Regions from separate parts of the Ruegeria sp. C6 genome, predicted to be linked through region 3. Evidence: riboswitches for the same ligand, from Rfam matches in the RefSeq annotation. Region 3 holds a riboswitch; each other region holds the start of a gene.

Region 1 (6,504 bases), on a different contig from region 3:
TGCAGGTCCAAGCCAACAAAACGCGCCAACTGCGAGAATGACGAAGTTTTCTTCAGCAACTGAAAACCTTTCTCTGAAAAAGTCTCAGCCGAGTACAAATTTTTGGATACCATCGGGTTGTTCATAAGCTGCGTGATCGCGTCATACGCCACCATCGATGTCATCAGATCGCCCATGATCACATCGCCCTTGTGCTGTTCCGCAAAGAGACCAGGGAACAACTCGACCCTATTGACGTCGCAATAGAGCCGGCTCAGGTCGGCAATCAATTCTTCCGCAAACGGCTGATCACCAATCATCTCAGTAAAGCTTGAATGCGGTTTGCGGCAGAAATGATGACGATAAGTGTTCAGCGACGGAAGACGCGCCTTACGCGTCAGGGCAATTGTAGCTTCGACAGGGGCAGGAGCACCGGGCGCAGGCCTTTGGAACAGGAAATCGGGCGTGTTGCGCAGCGACATGCGGGCCGCAGGTTGGCGCGACAATGATCGGATCATTTCCGCCAAGCCTGTTTGTTCGACCAGTCGTGGATTGAATCTGAACCCCTCCGGGCCAACTTGTGCGCCGTCGATTATGAATCGCTCGGGAATCATCGAATGCCAGCGGTAGAGCAAATTGAACTCAATCGCGATCTGGTTGGAATGATGCCACGGTTGCCAGCGATTGACGCCAACGGGTAGTTTGAAAGGCATATTGGCGATGTGGGCGATGTAGTCCTCAAGCACAAGCTTGATCAGCAATGCGATCAAGGTGCAGCGTGTAGTCTGGAACACACGCTCTTTATCCCAGCCTGATATGCCGCGCTTTTGGCGCCACAACAGATCGGCAAAGGTGTTATGGGCACGCAACATCAGTGTATTGATCGCGATATAGCCTATGGTACCATTGCCATTATCGAGCCCGGTTGCATGAAAATCGAGCAGTATCTGGTCAATCGCGTGATCGCTGAGACCCGGATGCGCCCGTTTCACCGCATTCCACAGCTTGCATGGATCGTGAAGGGGCTTTCCGCAATTCTCGCCAGTGGCAAGACTGCCATCAAAGGGGGGCGCAAGCTTAACACCACCGGATTGGTTCTTTTGAAACAGCTTCGGGGCCCACATCTCGCCTTGTGTATCCAGACGAAAGGCCAACCGGTGGGTTAATTCATAGGTATCGGGATCGCGTTCGCGCAGCATGTCGGTCTGAAAATCGTTCAGCCCGTAGATTTGGCACAGATCGACCTCGTGGTTCGAATCCGTCTGATCAACCGGTCCCTTCGCCCCAAAGGTGCGCAGGAAACTGTCAGTAAACCATTGTGCGGCCGAGATAAACAAAAGTGTCGATCCTTGCGGGCACATCAAGGTAAGCGGGCTGCCATCCATTTGTGTCCGTCGGCGAAAGAGATCAACAACTTCGCTTTCCGACGGCAGGACGGGTGAGAGGTCTTCTGGCGTTGTATGCCGACCGATCCAGCGATGGGAAAACACGCCGGGCCATGTCGTGTAGTCTGCGCCCATCGTATAGGGCCGCGGTCGGTGGATCTTCGCGGCGTTTGCAAGCCTGATCGCGGCCAAATAGCTCGTAACGGGTGGGGAGATCTCGAATCCGAGTTTGATCAGATCATCAACGTCCAGCATCAATACATCTCCGTTTGGTCATCGATTCGGGAACCGGGCGCGGGCCAAGCTCAGATAGGTTCTGAGCCGGATCGCATTAATCGGTCCTAAAGGTTCGTGATCTGCCGTGACACGCCAGGGCGAGAAGCTCATCGCGTCTCCATTCTGCGGATCAAATTCTGCACCTTTGGGAATCGTGATATCCGCCACGGGCGTGACGGTATGATGGTACGGATCAAGAGGTGCATCTGGTTGCGGGTCGCATGCCCACCCGATGCGATTGTCGAGCACATCGAATTCGTCGGCCGGGCGCGGGGGCTCAATCACACACAGCTCGAAGTGATTATCTCCATCGGCCACATCTTGCCGCAAACACTGCCCGATCCCATCTGGGTCGTCTACCGGATGTGCCGGAATTTTTGGTTTCGCGCTGCGGGCCAAGTATCTGACCGTTAGATCGGGGCCCAGCCGATACGGTGTTGTCGACCAGAAATGGACCTCAAAAGGCGAGTGCATATAGTTCGAGGCAAAACCACTCGCGACGCGAAACTGACGCTTGCCTTCACGAGTGAGGAAGGCGCGAAATCCTGCGCGCAGCCCTTTGGTGATCAACCTAAGGCTCCATTTTCGTCGCCCTTTGATCGCGTGCTGGACCGCTTGTAATGTGGCGACAAGCCTGCCCAATCGCTCATATTCATCGGGGACGTAGCTGGGAAACACATCCTGATCGACCAATACGAAATCGAACTCGTCGCTGAGTTGTGTGGTCCCCAGATGCGCAAGTGCCTCGGCGTCGATCAGCTTGGGGCCTGGCACGTCAAAAAGCTTGATCGCCATCCCGTGGGCATCCGATTTCCGGTCATCCAGATGCGCGCCGTTGGAAAAGCGAAGTGCGGCTGAATAGGCAGCGGGCTGTTCAAACAGGCCGTGACGGAACTGTTCTGGTAGATCGTTTCTGACAGTGAATGTTGCAGCCACGCACCCGTGACTGCGCCCATGCTGAGCCCTTAAGCGATGGCCTTTCCACCGTGCAACGGCCTCGAGATTGTGGTCAATGACATCATCAACAATATCCGGCGGCAATGCGTTTTGCGAAACATGCGTCAAAGAACCGTCTCCTTGGATAAACCCAGGCAATGATCAAACAGGGGTAAGGCGCTGACAAAGCTAAACCTCTAAATTTGTTCAGCTTACCTCAGATTGTCTAATTTCCAAACACACCAACTATGGACAGCCGTGGCCAGACAAATTCGGCGCGCAGCCCAACCCATTCGGTTGGTGCTACGGACACGTGGTTGCCCGCGCTCGATCCTCGACCAGAGTTGGGTGCCTTCGACTTTATCATTGACGTGTCCGGTGTTCTCGGGCACTCAATCGATTGATGGTTCCCGGTGGTGTTGCCGCGGGATGAAAAGGGAATACGGTGAGGTTTGCCAAAAGGTGCCAATTCCGTAACTGCCCCCGCAACTGTAAGCGGTGAGCAAGGCCAAACAGCCACTGGTCCACAGGGTCGGGAAGGTTGGCCGAGCGCGGACCCGCAAGTCAGGAGACCTGCCATCAGATGTTTAACCAACCCGGGGCGGGGCGTCCTGGAAGGAGGCTTTGATGGCGCGTCAATCGCGTGTTTACATTGTCGGCAGCTTCCGCATGCGCTTGGAAACAAGTGGAGTGGACCATGCCAGATACGCCTGATCATTTCATTCTAGTCTGCGAAAGCTGCACTGAAGGGCTGCCCCTTGATGAAATTTGCGATGCGTTGACCGGGAAATTACATCGCAGTTTTGCGATCCGCGCGTCGTCTTGCATGGCAGGCTGCGATAGTCCCAGAACGGTTGGGTTCCAGGCCGTAGGAAAGGCGCAATACCTTTTTGGTGGCATTCAGACCGCGGATGAGGTGCAGGCGCTGGCTGAGTTTGCAGCGCAGTATCGTGAAAGCCCGGATGGCTGGACAAATGCCACTGATCGCCCGCAGGCGTTGTTCAATAAAACCCTCTCGCGCATGCCGCGGATCGAACAGGGGGCATCGCAATGACGTTGCGACCCTTTCTGATTGCCGAAAACCTTGAGTATTATGCCCTTAACGGAGATGTCCTGTTGCAGGGCGTCTCGTTCGAGTTGGACGAGGGTTCCATTCTAGCCATCGCCGGCCCGAACGGGGCGGGGAAAACGACGCTTCTCAATCTGTTGTGCGGCGCTGAGCCGCTGGCACTTGGCGATGTTCGGATCAAAGGACGCAGTCTGAAACAGCTCTCCGCCAAAGAGCGTGCGCGCATGATCGCAGTGGTAGGTCAGCAGGAACTGCCCGATGGACGCTTGGCGTTACGCGATTATGTTGCGCTGGGGCAAATACCCATCCGTGCGGACCGCTCTACCGAAGGCCACGCGCAAGAGCTGGACCGGATTTTAGACCTGACCGGTCTCGCCAATCTCGCGGACAAGCGCATGGCCCAACTGTCTGGAGGCGAACGTCAGCGTGCCCATATCGCACGTGCTTTGGCGCAGAACCCTTCGTTGCTGTTTCTGGACGAACCGACCAACCATCTGGATCCTGATGCAAAAGGGCGGATGCTGTCTTTGGTCGCCGAGCTTGGGATCACCGTGGTCATGATCGTACACGATCTGGTCATGATCCCCGAATTCGCCACACACGTGGCGCTGATGAAATCGACCCTCATGATCGAGTTTGGGTCGGTGGACAAGGTGCTGACACCCGAAAGAGTCCGCGAAACTTTTGGCGTTGATTTCCTCTGCTTTCTCCACGAAGGCCGCGTGATCCCGGCGCTTGATATTCGAAGAACCACAGTCTCAACTTAGTCGAAGGAACACACTGAGATGAAATACATCTGGCCCGTGGCGTTGGCCACCGCCATGGCAAGCGGTGCTGCTGCGCAAGAAGTCACCGTAGACAACTGCGGCGAACCGCTGGTTTTTGATACCGCGCCCAAGCGCCTGGTTGTGCATGACATGAACATGACCGATATGGCCTTTGCATTGGGTCTGCAGGACAAGATCGTCGGCCTGACCGGCATCACCGGCTGGTACAAGACCAGCCCTGATTTTGATGCCCTGCGCGGCGACATCCCCGAGCTTGCGCCGAAATATCCGACCGTCGAAAACCTGGTGGCGGTTGAACCCGACCTGTTCTTTGCCGGTTGGTACTATGGCATGAAGCCGGGTGGTGATGTGACCCCAGATACATTGGAACCGTTCGGAATCAAGACCTTGGTTCTAACCGAAAGCTGTGTCCATCTGGACAAGGATCGCCCCGAAGCCAGCATGGATCTTCTGTTTGGCGATGTGTTGCGCTTGGGCAAGGTGATGCAAGTCGAAGACAAGGCCGAAGCTCTGGTCTCGGGCTGGAAAGAGCAGCTGGCAGCGATCGAAGCCAAGACTGCTGAACTGCCCAAGCCCCGCGTCTTTCTTCTGGATGGTCCTGCAGATGCTCCGTTTACCGCCGGTAAATTCGCGATTCCCGATGCGATGATCACTGCCGCCGGTGGTGAAAACGTCACTCATGACATGGACACGAGCTGGGGCCGCACTTCGTGGGAGGCCGTTGCCGCATCGAACCCGGAATTCCTGGTTTTGTTGGATTATCAGACCGGCAATGGTGCCGAGGACACCTTCAAGTTCCTGCAGGAACATCCCGTCATGTCGCAGACTGATGCCGTCAAGAACGAACGCTGGATCGGATTGCGCTACGAAGAGCTGACGCCCGGACCGGCAAATATCGAAGCGATCTCGAAGATGGCGCGCGCGATGCATCCGGGTCAGAGCTGATATGGGCCGATTGGGCCTGACGTTGTTGCTGGGGGCGGTCGTTCTGGCCGCCCTTTTGCTGATTTCCACAATCTACGGCACAACCTCGATACCTTTGTCCGAGACCTTCACCGCAATCTTGCGCGGTACCGGGTTGCAGGACGGAGAGATGTCGCCGCTGCATAGGATCGTATTCGACCTGCGATTGCCCCGCGCGTTGTTTGCAGCCGTGATCGGTGCCGGGCTGGGCATCGTTGGCGTGGTGCTGCAAACGACCACACGTAATGACCTTGCCGATCCATTTCTGTTCGGCCTGTCCTCGGGTGCGGCAGCGGGGGCGGTGTTTGTAATTACCGTGACCGGAGATATTCTGGGTTTCTGGACTCTGCCTCTGGCTGCCTTTTGCGGCGGTCTTGTGGCGTCGGGCATCGTGCTGGCGCTGGTTCATGGGCTTCGCACCAGCGCACCGGAAAAGCTGATCCTTGCGGGTCTGGCTGTGTCATTTTTGTTTTCGGCCATCACCAACTATCTGATCTTCGCCGGTGATAGCCGCGCCGCCCATTCTGTCATCTTCTGGATGCTGGGGGGGCTGGGCCTGGCCCGTTGGGAGACGTTCCCGCTGGTGTGCATCGGTCTGCTGCTGATCCTGAGCTATTCGCTTTATCGCAGCCGTTGGTTGGATGCGCTGCTGACCGGGGATTTGACTGCCGCAACTCTGGGTGTGCCGGTTCGGGGTCTGCGGTTCAGCATGTTTTTCACCGCAGCTTTGGCAACGGCCGTGTTTGTTTCCGTAGCCGGAGTGATTGGTTTTGTCGGTCTGATGGTGCCGCATATTGCGCGCGGGATCGCAGGTCCCCTGCACAAAAACCTTCTACCTACCGCCGCTATGGTTGGTGCTGCCTTGTTGACCGGCTCTGACATTCTCAGCAGGCTTCTGCTGGCTCCGCAGGAATTGCCGGTGGGGATCGTCACAACTTCAATCGGATCGGTGTTTGTGTTCTTGCTTTTATTCAGGACTGCGAGAAATCAACGGTAAGGCCCTCGATCTTCGCTCCCAAGATATTTCGTACTGATCAGGTCTGAGCCGAGTTTAAACCTTTCCGTCAGCCGCTTGGCCGAGCCACTTGAACACAAGCTTGGCGCGGTC
Region 2 (6,504 bases), on a different contig from region 3:
CTTAAATATGCGCCAGCGGACAGTACCGTAGTCATCGATGTCGCAGGGTCACCCACAGCCCGGATCACGGTCAGTGACCAGGGGCCAGGCTTTCCGCCAGATGAAATCGAAACGCTCACAAGACGTTTCGAACGTGGTCAGAACGCGGCGGGAACCATCGGATCGGGCCTCGGGCTAACCATTGCCCAGGACGTCGCGGTCGCCCATGGTGGCACGCTGGTACTGTCAAACAAAGCGGAGGGCGGCGCATGCGTTATCTTGTCACTCTGATCCTATGCCTGTTCGCCTGCGGCGCAGGGGCTCAGGATTGGGAAGACCGACAAATATTCAACGAAAGTGCCGACGGCCCCCGACTGCGGGTCATTTCCAGCACCGATACCGCCCTGTTTGCGCCGCTGATCGAGGATTTCGTCGCCCAGAATCCAGCGATATCGGTCGAATATCTGGTGACCGGCACGGCCGATATCGACCGACGCGTCCGAGCCACGCCAGAAGCGTTCGACGTTGTCGTTTCCAGCGCGATGGACCTGCAACTGAAGCTCGCGAATGACGGATATGCGCTGGCGCTTAACGATCTTCCACACCCCCCTTGGGCGCAATGGCATCAAAGCCTGTTCGCCTTCACTTCGGAACCCGCAACCATCGTTGTCAACCGCACCGCGTTCGAAGGACAACCAATGCCGCAAACGCGGCAGGAACTGATCGAAGCGCTGCGCGCCCGCCCGGATGATTTTCGGGGCAAAGTCGGCACTTATGACGTGCGCCAGTCGGGATTGGGCTATTTGTTCGCGACGCAGGACGCCCGCGCCTCGGAAACCTATTGGCGCTTGATGGAGGTTTTGGGCGGCCTGGACGTGCGGCTGTATTGTTGTTCGGGCGACATGATTAACGACCTGGCGGATGGTACGATCGCGGTGGCCTACAACGTGCTTGGCAGTTATGCGGCGGTACGAACAGAAGGAAAGGATGCCCTTCAGATCATTCTGCCTTCGGATTTTCAGACGACGATGATGCGAACCGCCATGGTAACTGGCAAAAGCCGCTTGCCGGAGGAAGCGGAAACCTTTGTCCGGCACCTGACCACGCTGAATCCGGAATCAATGGCAGCACTGCCACTTCTGGACACGCAGGACTCCACGACCGAAAGCGCAGCGATTGCGCTGGACCCTGCGCTGTTGACGTTCCTCGATACGCTGAAGCGCAGAAAGTTCCTGTCTGCCTGGGAAAGTGCCGCTATTCAAAAATGATCGGACTTAGACAACAACCCTATCCGTCATCGCTGAACTTGTTGCTTAACACTGTTGACGCTGGAAGACATCAGCCAGCCCAGATTACGTCGCACGAATCTATAATCAGAAAAATGATCTCGGCTCAAAGTTTCTCGACGGCCACCTGCGCCCCCATGATGGCCTTGAGCCGCAGCCCCGCAGAATGTGCCCCGAGGAATTCGTGGAACGCACGCATCACGTCATCTTTCCACCACCCTCGCCTGTGATAATCGTCAAGCATGATTACGCCGCCTTCGATCATCTTGGGCAGCAAAGCATCCAGATCCGTTTTTACGCCCTCGTAGGAATGGTCGCCGTCCAAATAGGCAAACCCGATGCTTTGATCTTCAAACAGACTCAGCGCTGGTCGCGAATAGTCGCGAATGATCGAAATTTGCCCCTTGGCAATCTCGGTGCTGTATTTGCCCGTCACTGCCTCGTAAATTCGATCCATATCCTTTTGCGTGCGCGCTCCGGCAAGCGAAGCACCGCCATCCGGGTCTTGCTGTACTTGCCAGGGATCGATGAGGCACAATTTCGAGGGCTGCAGCTCTTCCAGCAGAATCCGCGAAAACTCGCCCTTCCAAACGCCAATTTCAACGCTCAGCCGTCCATGCGGCATGGTCTTGAGCATTTCGCGCCGCAGGGAATCCTTCCGCTCGCGCTGCTCAGCTTGCTTCTTGCGGCGATCCTCAGCAGATACAGCTTCACCCATAGACGTCTTCTCCGGTAGAGGAATTTTGCAACGCTTCAACCAGATCAACCCAGTCCGGTCTGGCTCTCAATTCTTCGGCTTTCGATCTGTGCCACTCACATGCTTGGTGATGGAGGTCTGCCAATTGCGGATCTGCCATCATCTCAGATTTGATGTCGTGCATAGCCGGCATGTGTTCCAGAATTGAGCGATCCTCAACATCATTGTGGTTCATCATGAGCCAGTACTTGAGCCCTTGATCCTGCCCCACATGATTGGTGCGCCCACGGTCGCGCTTGACCAAAAAGCTATCAGTGCTGCGCACAGCATAATGATGAATGCGCGCGAATTCATGGCTGAAACCACGCCATGCTTTCCATTTCACTTGGTCTGCTGGGTACAGGTTCCCGCCCGAATCCCGCCACAACACGCCTTCGTATGGCGCGTCAGGGTTCGGTGCATCTTCTGGATTGATCCTGGGACGATGGGCGCGAAAACGGCTGAATTTTCCGTTGTTGCGGAACAGCGTTTTGAACCCTTTGGTCCGGTGATGCGGATAGCCGTCTTCGGTGGCGGCCAGAAAGAAAGTCTCAGGTACAGGTCGATCAACGAAATCGTTCTGACCCGCGTTTCCGAACATGCGCCAGCAGATCGAGATCGCGTCCGCCACGCCACTGGCCTCAACGAGGCTTCTTATATCACTATTGGGCAAACGGATATTGATATACTCGTCCACATCCAAACTGAGAATCCAATCCGATGACAGATAGCTTGGGTGATTCCGCGCAAGCGAAAATGCACGAACCTGCGGCGCGGCGCGCGGACCCAGTCTGTTTCGTTCGTGGTGAGCCCAGCCAAGCACTTGCAACCGGTCACCCATGGCATCGGTACCATCAGCGCAATCATTGGTATAAATCAGAATGTCATCAAAACCGATTGCGTGGTTGTAGGCCACCCAATCGATCATGAAAGGCCCTTCGTTTTTCATCGTTGTTACGATGAGAAAGGTCTCATTCGTCATAAGTTGTTCTCTTGCCTGTGCCGGTGTTGGACTACTGTTGACCTATTTAGAATAGCCCCAGAATTTTGTCCAACCAGGTCGCCAGACAGCCGCAACGCTTGCCGATTATTTGATCTACCGATTCTGCGGGATCACCTCGTAACCCGGTTCTTCTGGCTCGTCGTCCAGCATCTCGGTTGGGAACCCTGGCGCCTGGATCTCCAGTCCGGTCGCGTCCTCTAGCCGCCTGATGATGTTCGGGGACAGTTCACGCTCACCATATCGCGCGATGCCATCTTCGAAAATCTTGATCATCAATGGGTTTATCTCAAGGGGAACTCCGGCACGGTCGGCGACCTCCTGAAACAGACCGATATCTTTTTTCACCAGGTCCATGGTGAAGGAAATATCGCGCGAGCCGTTCAGGATGACCTGACTTTCGGTCTCGTGCACGAAGGATGTGCCTGACGATATCTTGATCGCCTCATAGGTGGTTCCAAGGTCCATGCCGGCGGCCTTGGCTGTCACCAATGCCTCGGCGCAGGTGATCAGGTTGGCGGTAGCCAGATAATTGGTCAACACCTTCAGAACAGAGGCCGAGCCCAGATCGCCCGTGTGCAAAATGCGCCGCCCCATGGTGGTCAGGAATGGCAGGATACGTTCAAAAGTCTCACGATCACAGCCTGCGAAGATCGAGATATTACCCGTCGCTGCCCGGTGACATCCGCCCGAAACCGGGCAATCCACCGCTGCGCCGCCTCGTTCGATGACCATTGCGCCAAGGCGTTTGACTTCGGCTTCGTCGGTGGTCGACATTTCCATCCAGATTTTGCCAGGGCCGACCTCTGGCAACATTTCCTGCATCACCGCATCCGAGGCCGCAGGAGAAGGCAAACAGGTTATCACCGCATCGCAATCACGCATCAGCTGCGCCGGACTTTCGGCGGCTTTGGCACCTTTGGCGACGAATTCGGTCACCAGATCCGGGTTCAGGTCATGAACCGTCAGATCGATACCGTTTCGTAGCAGCGATCCAGATAGCTTGCCCCCTACATTCCCCAGCCCGATAAACCCTACCTTCATGCGCGGTATCCTCCTGTTCGCATCTTGCTGCCATGCCAGCACGTCGTTGCAGAAGTATCATGCCGCCCAGCGACCCCGACAGGTCGCTTTTTATCCGCTTTTTCACGGATCGGCGCGACTCGCTTGACAAGCAACCCTGCCCTGCCGCATGTCCCTTTCGTTGGTGTCTGCGAGAGCAGATGAAAAGGGAATGCGTCAGCGGTTTTTGCCGTCAAACGCAGCCGCCCCCGCGACCGTGACCGGAGAGGGTGCCCAAAGCCACTGGCAGTATGGCCGGGAAGGCGGGACATCCGACAGAGGCCTCCTCTGACATCCGCAAGCCGGGAGACCTGCCAACGCCCGAAGATGAAACCGGACGGGGTGTTCCGGTGTGGGGCTGTGATCGGCCCGCATGAAACCCCGTCCCCCACGAAGAGGATTTGGGGGGATGAGAGACATGACCGAGACCGCACCGGTCGAACTGCTGGTTTGCACTACCTGCCGTCGCGGGCTGCCTGTCGAGGATGACGCCCAGCGCCCCGGCACGTTGCTGCACAAGGCGCTTGAACAGGCGGGCCTGCCCGAAGGCATTACCTTGAAAGCTGTGGAATGCCTGTCGAATTGCGATGAAGGCTGCTCGATCGTGCTACGCGGAGGACCGGATCGCTGGACTTTCGTGTATGAGCATCTGAACGAGATCGACCATGTCGAAACCATCGTCGAAGGCGCAGCCAAATACCTCGCCACCGAGGACGGTTTGGTCAAATGGCGCGAACGTCCCGAACATTTCCGCAAAAACTGTGCGGCCCGCATTCCCCCGATTGGAGCCCTGAAATGAGCAATCTCGAGAAACTCCCCGTCACTGTGATCACCGGCTTTTTGGGCTCGGGCAAAACCACACTGGTGCGCCATCTGATGCAGAACCCGCAGGGCAAGCGTCTGGCGGTGGTCGTCAACGAATTCGGCGATGTCGGCGTCGATGGCGATATCCTGAAGTCCTGCGCCATTCCTGATTGCCCGGCGGAAAACATCATGGAACTGGCCAATGGTTGCATCTGCTGCACCGTGGCCGATGATTTCATCCCGACCATTGAAGCCCTGATGGCACTAGAGCCGCGCCCCGATCACATCCTGATCGAAACCTCCGGTCTTGCCCTGCCAAAACCGCTGCTGAAGGCGTTCGACTGGCCCGATATCCGCTCGAAAATCACCGTCGATGGCGTGATTGCTCTGGCCGATGCCGAGGCCGTGGCCGCTGGTCGGTTCGCTCCGAATGTCGAGGCGGTGGATGCGCAACGCATGGCAGATGACTCGATTGATCATGAAACTCCCTTGTCCGAGGTGTTCGAGGATCAGATTTCCTGCGCCGACATCATTCTGCTGACCAAGCCCGATCTGGCTGGCCCGGAAGGCGTTGCGAAAGCGAAAGAGATCATCGCCGCCGAAGCGCCCCGCCCCATGCCCGTGGTCGAAGTGGCCGAGGGTGCCGTGGACGTCCGCGTCGTGCTGGGTCTAGAAGCCGCGGCCGAGGATGACATGGACGCGCGTCCCAGCCATCACGACGGCCATCACGATCACGAGCATGACGATTTCGAAAGCATCATCGTTGAACTGCCCGAGCAAATCGATCCGATTGATCTGGTCGCCAAGATTGAACGATTGGCCAACGAGTTGAATATCCTGCGCGTCAAAGGCTATGCCGCCGTTCAGGGCAAGCCCATGCGCCTACTGGTTCAGGCCGTCGGTGCGCGCGTGCGTCACCAATATGACCGCCCGTGGGAGCCCGGCGAAGACCGTCGCTCGCGCCTTGTGGTCATTGCCGAGCATGACGATATCAAAGAGGCCGAGATCCGCGATATCCTCGTGGGTGTAACCGAGGCTGCCGAGTAAGACTTATGCACGTCGTCTTCCGCGAAAGCCATGGGCTCGAAGAAACCGAGACCCCGACCGATCTGGGTCAGAGCCCGGCGGACCTTGTGGTGCTGTCCTTTTCCGACAGTGACCTTGGCGCTTTCGCGGCGGGATGGCATCGTGGAAGTGGGCCTGAAGGACGCATGCCAACGATGCGGCTGGCCAATCTGACGGCGCTGAAGCATCCCCTCTCAGTCGACACATATGTCGAGCAGACACTGGAGGGCGCAAAGGGCATCCTGATCCGTCTGATCGGTGGAGTGCCCTATTGGGCCTACGGCTTGCAGCAGGTTCTGGCGCTGGCGCAGGCCAAAGGGATTGCACTGGCCGTGCTGCCCGCAGACGGTCGCGAGGATACGCGGCTGGATGATTACTCTACCCTGCCTGTCTCGACCCTGCGGCGGCTGGCGCATCTGTGCGACACCGGCGGTGAGGTCGCAGCGCAGGCCGCTCTGGCGCAGATGGCACTGGCTGCGGGGTTGTATGCAGGTCCGGTCATGGGCGCGAAGACCATCCCTGAATGCGGTGCCTGGTGCCCAGATCGCGGCGTGATCCCTGCAGAAAACGCT
Region 3 (6,504 bases):
ACCGCCGCTGACGTGCAATATGCGCCGCCTGGTCCTGGGCGGCATTTCCGTCATCCCATGGTTTGGCGGTCATACCAGTACTGGCAACCAGCAGCATGACATCTTCGTCAGATAACTTGGCAGCACTTTCAAGAAGTGTCATCCGACCGTTGATCACATCAAATGCAAGATGCTCTTCGCCACCTGCTTTCGGGCCGACGACACGGTTCAGGATCGCCACCTCTTCGGCGCAATCAAGGCCAGAGACCTGAAAGCTTCTACCACCTTCAGGAATTGGACCGGCGGGGGCGATGTCGCCACACCCGCCGCTACCGCATGCGTGGTGACCATGTTTGTTTTCGTGGCCATGGTCGTGGCTATGGGTATCGGATGACATGATTGGACCTCAAGAATCTCTATGGTCCTTTGTAAATAGTTCCTACAGTAACTAGAGCTTCAATACCTTTTGTATTTTTTTCATCCGGGTTCTTTGCCTGCGATATTGTTAGTTCATTTCGTCTTGCGGGCCGGCCGTGTGGATGCAATCTAATTGCAGGTGACGCAAAAAATTTGGAACAGATCAATGCAGAAACGGATCGCAATTACCATCACGTTAGTCTCGATTACGGCTGGTTGCTCAGCCCAGTTCACCGGGGCCAAAAGCAAAGCACTTGAACCAGGCAACGTGCCAGATTCGGTCGTAGCGCTGGCAGGGCCGGCGCAGGATTTGACCACAGCGCGCCTCCTGCCCGAAGACAATTGCTTTTGGTATGAGCACAGCGGACCCGTCGAGACGACATTGGTACCATTGCGCGCGACGAATGGCGCTCCGATCTGCATTGCGCGCGACGCCTGATCGAAATGAGGGCAGCGACGTCCATGTACGCTGCCCAATATTCATGAGCGGGCTGTGACGCTATCTTCGGCAGAGTATAGGAAAGCGGTCGAGCCGGTTTTCACGTTTGGGTAGAGGTCATTGATATGGGCCATGATCATTCTCACACATCCGGAACTTGCGCGACCGCCGATGCTTCTTGGCTCAGGCGTGCCGTGAATTCTGAGATATGTGTCTCGGTCTCCAACGTATAGATAAAGGGCACGAGAGCCGAGAGCATTATTCGGCCCGGGCTCCATGCCATTCCGGAATTCCGCGTATTCGGGGTTGCGCTCGATCATTGAAGCGGTTGGTGTCCAGTGTGGCCATTCGACCTTTCGGCGGATAACATAGGTGCCGGGCTCGTAAAGGTTCCCGCGCGCGATCGCTACGCCATAGCGCATTGCGGTCCCGCCTTCTTCGATATGGTAGAGATAGCGCGCGACGGCATCCACATGGATGTCACCTGGAACCAAACCATCATTTGCCGCGACGCGTCTTGGTAAAAAACGGTCATGAACACCCCACGGATTTGAGGTCATTGGATCGTAACCAATTGGCGTGACCTGACTGTCCCAATAGGTCTTCTGCGATGCGGTTGGCCAAGTTTTGGCGATCAATGGACTGGCCGCAGACGCCGAGAACAGCGCTGTGGTGGATTGAATGAAATGGCGCCTTGTAAGCATAGGTCTCGTCCTGGTTCACAAGTTTAACGTATTTGGATCGCACTATCGCGAATTAATTCGAATCTTAAAGCCTCTAGCAGCTAGAGCTTCAAGAGGTTTCAGGTAACGCTTGGATTACCCAGTTGATCACGTGACCAGTTGCGTGAATCCTGCTTCGGTCGAGTTTACATTGGAATAGGTCGCAAAGACAATTGACACAGGCGAAGCCGCCATTGTAGCGGTGATTTGTTTTCGGTTCCTGATGGCGGAAGCCAAAAGGATTAAAAGGGAATACGGTTCGGTGTTTTCAATGGCGCCAATTCCGTAACTGCCCCCGCAACTGTGAGCGGAGAGCGATGCCAAGACACCACTGGTTCGTAATGGAACCGGGAAGGTTGGCGGAGCGAGCACCCGCGAGTCAGGAGACCTGCCGTAAAGCGCCGGGCTATGCCCAGACTGAACCTGTCGGCCTTACGGTCGATTCAACCTGACAAGCCGCCGGGTGAGGCGGTAGGGAGAAAGAACATGCATATCGAACCGGGCATCGTGAATGGTGCCAAAATCGCGCTTTCCTATGTTACCGCCGCAGGTGCGGCTACTTACGCAGCGAAAGAAACGTTTTCCACATTGCGTGCGAATGGACCTGCATCTTTCGTTATGCGCTCGGTGCTCGCCACCGTTGGGGTTTTCCTTTTCTTCGAAGTCCTGCCGCATTTCCCGGTTGGTGTCTCTGAAGTCCACTTCATCCTGGGGTCGACGTTGTTTCTGCTTCTCGGTGCTGCACCCGCGGCTTTTGGATTGGCAGCTGGTCTCCTGATTCAGGGTGTGTTTTTTGCCCCGTTCGATCTTCCGCAGTACTTCATCAACCTGACCACTCTGCTGGTGCCGCTATTTGCGCTACAAGCACTGGCCAGCCGCATCATCGCACCCGGCACAGCATATGTTGATCTCAAATATGGCCAAGCTCTTGCGCTGAGTGCGACGTATCAGGGAGGAGTAGTCGCATGGGTTGGGTTCTGGGCCTTCTACGGCCAGGGTTTCGGCGCAGAAACCATGGCGTCGGTTCTATCCTTTGGCGGTGCTTATATGCTGGTAATCGTCATTGAGCCGATTGCTGATCTGGCAGTGCTTGCGGCAGCCAAGGCGATGCGCGGTTTGAATAGTACAGGTCTGGTGACTCCGCGTTTGTACAACGCTGCGAAAGCTTGACCAAAGTTTGAAGCGGTGTCCCAAACTTGGGTTGCCGCGAAACAACCAGTAGCCGCAGGACCAAAATTTTATTGTGGCGCGTCTCGAAGGCGCGCCACATTGTTTTTAGCCGCTAGAAACCTGTACCCAACGATCAGGGTGATTTGGGTCCTGTATTCGTAGGAAAAGATACCTCGTTTCCTTCCACGATTTGATCCTGTTGGTGACATTGTCCAGAATCAAATCGCCTTCACTCGAGCGATAAACTAAAACTGCATGGCCACTGCGATTGGTGTCTAAGACAGTTGCAATAAGTAGCTTCGTAGGATCCAAGCCGTTCTGCATTAGTTCAAACTTCTTTTGCAAAGCGAAATCTTCGCAATCCCCCGACCCCTGCATTGGTAGTGTCCAGTATTCCTTTGTCCCGTATTGGTTTTGATCCGAAACGGCGCGGATCCTCCGATTGACGCGCAAGTTAATCGCTTTAACGATCTGTTTCTCCTGCGCTTCTGGCAGACCAGAGGTACGAGTATTCGCGCACGCCCACGAATAATCTTTGCAGAGTGATTTGGCGCCCGATGGCGCCTGAACCTCTCTATCTAGTTTGATCCAGGGAAGCTCAGAAGCTTGCAATGAAGCGGCGGAGACAAGGTAGCTGCATATGATACAGGCCAACGATAGATAAACTGGTAACCGTTCCGAGAGTTTTTTCTGAGCGGAAGTAGGTTTTGTCATATCTGCTTTCCCCATGCTCGTTTCTCCTGGGTATCTGAAGCTACCGAACCAAGAGAACTCTATTTCAATCTTTTATGTTCATCGACGCATTACAACAGCTTATTCAATTTAAAATGCAGAGCAGCAAAGTTCGCGAGCGCGCAGTTTTTAGTCGTGATTGTGTGGGTGAGCTTAATTGAGATTCTTGCAGCGGCATAGAAGAAAACCCGCTAGTAGATCTGGGTTATAAACGCTTGAGGTTTGGGACGGATTTGGATGACGCGTCAAGCTGAACATCTTTGTGCAATGAAATGGGTATCAACCGTTCGCCGGGGCGCACCCTAACAGTGTATCTGCGATTATATGTTTCATGCGGCCAGATGTAACTGGCAATTGCAGATTTCCCCTGAACAAGGTGTGCAGGTTTTGATTGGAAATTCTAAAACAATGACTTCGTCGCTACACTCAGTCCTCTGTTAACGTGCATAGCGACGGGAGCGATGAGTTGGGCAGGTTCAGTGGCCTACGAGACATATTGCGTCAGGTTTCTATGATGCGTGCAAGTTTCGTACGATCGACTTTGGAGGCATGACGCTTGTCCATAGGGATGTTCTTAATCGAAATCACATTTGGAACGCCAAAACCAAGCGCAGATTTAGTCCAATCGTCGATGTGATCCGCGGAACCTTGGACGCAAAGTGTGGGGCCTGCTTTGGTATTGACGAGCGCGCATCGATCTACACCTGGCCATCTCTGTGCCGCGACTTCGATAGCAAAGGGGAAGAGCGTACCTGAAAAGACTTCAATTTCGGACCCGACGCGCCCCCATAACCATAAACGCCCGTCATCATCCAGCGCGCCAGCGTCACCGGTCCGGTGCCAAATGACACCACCTTCTTCGATTTTATTGTTCTTCGAGTGGGTCGGGTCCAAATACCCGTCATTCACATGTGCGCCGGCGACCTGAATTTCATTGTCGCGGATGCGGAGCGTGATTTCGGGCACCGGGTATCCCACAAGTAGACCCCTTCCAACAGCCATGTCGTGGTGATCCTTCACCGTGATATCCGCGGCGTCAAGATGGGCAATCGGTTCAGCCTCGGTCGACCCATAAACGCACACAACCGACAGGCTGTGCCGGGTTCTCAACGCCTCGACAAGACTCGGAAACACCGGACCGCCGCCGGTGAACACCGTGTGCAACGGACCGGTATCGTCGGATTGAACCAGTTTTTCACATAGCGATGGTGGGATGAGGGCCCGGGTGATCTGTTGCGTTTGAAGCCAGCTTTCCAACTGCACAGTCGACATGCGGTCCAGCTTGCTGAACCTCCAGTTGGGTAAAACACTTGTGCGCCCGGCCGCCAGATTGATCAGCGTGAACACCGGAAAGGCCACCAGATCGCGCTCGGCCATACGGCTGTCGAGCAGGTGTGCGATGGCATCGTGCTGCGCCATCAAAAACGCGTGCGAGCGCGGAATGGCTTTGGGCTGGCCGGTTGACCCAGAGGTAAAGGAAATAAGGGCGATATCGTCCGGTTGTACCTTTTGCGCCACCGGGTTACCGCGGCTTTTACCAGGCGTCAGCACGGGCAGGGTCCAGAGATCCGGAACCAGAAACTTCAGCAAAGAATACGCACCCGCTGCACAGAACGCTTTTGGCTTCGTTGTTCGGGCGGCGTGGCGCAGACCGGCCAGCCCCAAGGCTGGCTCTGGTAAGACAACGGTTGCGCCAAGGGTCCAAAGCGCAGCCAGACTCGCATATAGGTCCGCGTTGACAGGCATGGCCAACAACACGCGATCACCTGACTGGATACCCTTGTCCTGCCACCGACCTGCCAAGTGCTGAACGCGCGTGTGCAGGGTTTGAAAGGTGATCTCGCGGCCCTTGCTGTCCACTATGGCTGTCCGGTCAGGAACCCGTTTAACCGCCGCGGCGAATTGGGACAGCAGGTCAGCCATTCAGCTTCCGTCCAAGCAAAGTATAGCGCCGGAATATTGTCGCGCCTTCCGCTGCACTGCGCTCGGCGGAGGTGTTGTCATCATGGATCAGCGCATGAATGGCGGTTTCGTACCCCATCCTGAGCGCCGCCTTGTGAAACCGGTGAGCCAGATGCCGTCCGGCGCCCGGTTCGAGACTTGCATAGGTCTTGAGGATTACGGATGCCGGATTGGGGCCTTCGGCATAATTGGGAATGCCAAACAGAAACCCGGCCAATGTCCCGTCATGGCGGCGCGCAAAAAGGATCAGCTCGCGCTTCATCATCGGCACAACCGGCATATACATGGCCAGGAAATCTGCCTCGGATATCGGTTTGTAGAACGCGTTGCCGGAAAATGCGCGAGTTGACAGGTCGAAGACCTGACGAAACAGCGCCTCGGGGTCTGTTCCGTCCCACTCTTCCACCACGAACCCGTCGCTTTCCGGCGGTGCTGACCCGGTTGCGGCTTGCAGCGACACCCGAGCCGAGAAATAGCGGCTGATCTCGCTGAATCCTGCGGATCGGAACACCTCAAGCTCATGCGGTTTGTTGGTGGGCTCCATCAGGAACGGAGCGGACCCGTCGCTGACCGAGACGAACCGGTAACTGTGCCAGGTATCGCCTGACATCGGCCCGATGATGCGATCCAGGCCTGCGTCTTGCACCCTCTCGATCCCTTTGCGCAGGATTTCGGCACCGGCTTCGGACGTTTTGCAGGAAAAATCGCCGAAGGTCGCGGCGCGCGCGCCTTCCCAGTTCGGACCGTTCAGATAAACGGTCAGCTTCGCATCCGCCGTTCTGATGATCTCTTTGGTCATGAAAAAACTCCGGCAAAGAACCCAGCACTTAGCGATCCAGCAACGATCCAAACGTAGTAAAGCAACGGCGGCGCGAGGGCCAACAGCGTCAGCCTGAGCACCCGATCTTTTTCGAACCAATGTGGTCGGAGCAACGGCGCAGCGACTGAACAAGCTAATGAAAACAGGGCCAGTACCGTCAGCGGCTCGGCCCAGTTCGACTGTTCAGAATTCAGGGAAACAGCCCATGTCCGAATAAGAAACAGGACAGCCGCAGCAAGTGGTATCACAATAGGAATGGGACG

What was found. A riboswitch is a leader RNA that binds a small molecule or an ion and turns the genes downstream of it on or off. The one in region 3 is predicted to bind cobalamin.
Region 1: it holds a riboswitch for cobalamin, as region 3 does, so the genes downstream of both, ACR0MJ_RS08765 (DUF1636 family protein) here and ACR0MJ_RS14685 (energy-coupling factor ABC transporter permease) in region 3, are expected to answer to the same signal.
Region 2: it holds a riboswitch for cobalamin, as region 3 does, so the genes downstream of both, ACR0MJ_RS11670 (DUF1636 family protein) here and ACR0MJ_RS14685 (energy-coupling factor ABC transporter permease) in region 3, are expected to answer to the same signal.

The regions. Positions count from the first base shown of each region.
Region 1 is NZ_JBQFRW010000002.1:236,309-242,812, forward strand. Features, by position in the region: gene ACR0MJ_RS08755 (peroxidase family protein) at 1-1,619, opposite strand, end outside; gene ACR0MJ_RS08760 (catalase family protein) at 1,638-2,705, opposite strand; cobalamin riboswitch at 2,964-3,171, shown strand; gene ACR0MJ_RS08765 (DUF1636 family protein) at 3,274-3,630, shown strand; gene ACR0MJ_RS08770 (ABC transporter ATP-binding protein) at 3,627-4,412, shown strand; gene ACR0MJ_RS08775 (ABC transporter substrate-binding protein) at 4,431-5,378, shown strand; gene ACR0MJ_RS08780 (iron ABC transporter permease) at 5,380-6,393, shown strand; gene ACR0MJ_RS08785 (LysR substrate-binding domain-containing protein) at 6,448-6,504, opposite strand, start outside.
Region 2 is NZ_JBQFRW010000003.1:22,022-28,525, forward strand. Features, by position in the region: gene ACR0MJ_RS11645 (sensor histidine kinase) at 1-270, shown strand, start outside; gene ACR0MJ_RS11650 (ABC transporter substrate-binding protein) at 249-1,247, shown strand; gene ACR0MJ_RS11655 (class I SAM-dependent methyltransferase) at 1,372-1,983, opposite strand; gene ACR0MJ_RS11660 (glycosyltransferase family 2 protein) at 1,976-2,983, opposite strand; gene ACR0MJ_RS11665 (NAD(P)-dependent oxidoreductase) at 3,098-4,084, opposite strand; cobalamin riboswitch at 4,190-4,396, shown strand; gene ACR0MJ_RS11670 (DUF1636 family protein) at 4,482-4,862, shown strand; gene cobW (cobalamin biosynthesis protein CobW) at 4,859-5,914, shown strand; gene cobN (cobaltochelatase subunit CobN) at 5,920-6,504, shown strand, end outside.
Region 3 is NZ_JBQFRW010000004.1:164,245-170,748, reverse strand. Features, by position in the region: gene ACR0MJ_RS14700 (heavy metal translocating P-type ATPase) at 1-376, opposite strand, end outside; gene ACR0MJ_RS14695 (hypothetical protein) at 563-835, shown strand; gene ACR0MJ_RS14690 (L,D-transpeptidase) at 877-1,539, opposite strand; cobalamin riboswitch at 1,755-1,967, shown strand; gene ACR0MJ_RS14685 (energy-coupling factor ABC transporter permease) at 2,044-2,727, shown strand; gene ACR0MJ_RS14680 (transglutaminase-like cysteine peptidase) at 2,833-3,456, opposite strand; gene ACR0MJ_RS14675 (AMP-binding protein) at 3,961-5,382, opposite strand; gene ACR0MJ_RS14670 (hypothetical protein) at 5,375-6,220, opposite strand; gene ACR0MJ_RS14665 (hypothetical protein) at 6,217-6,504, opposite strand, start outside.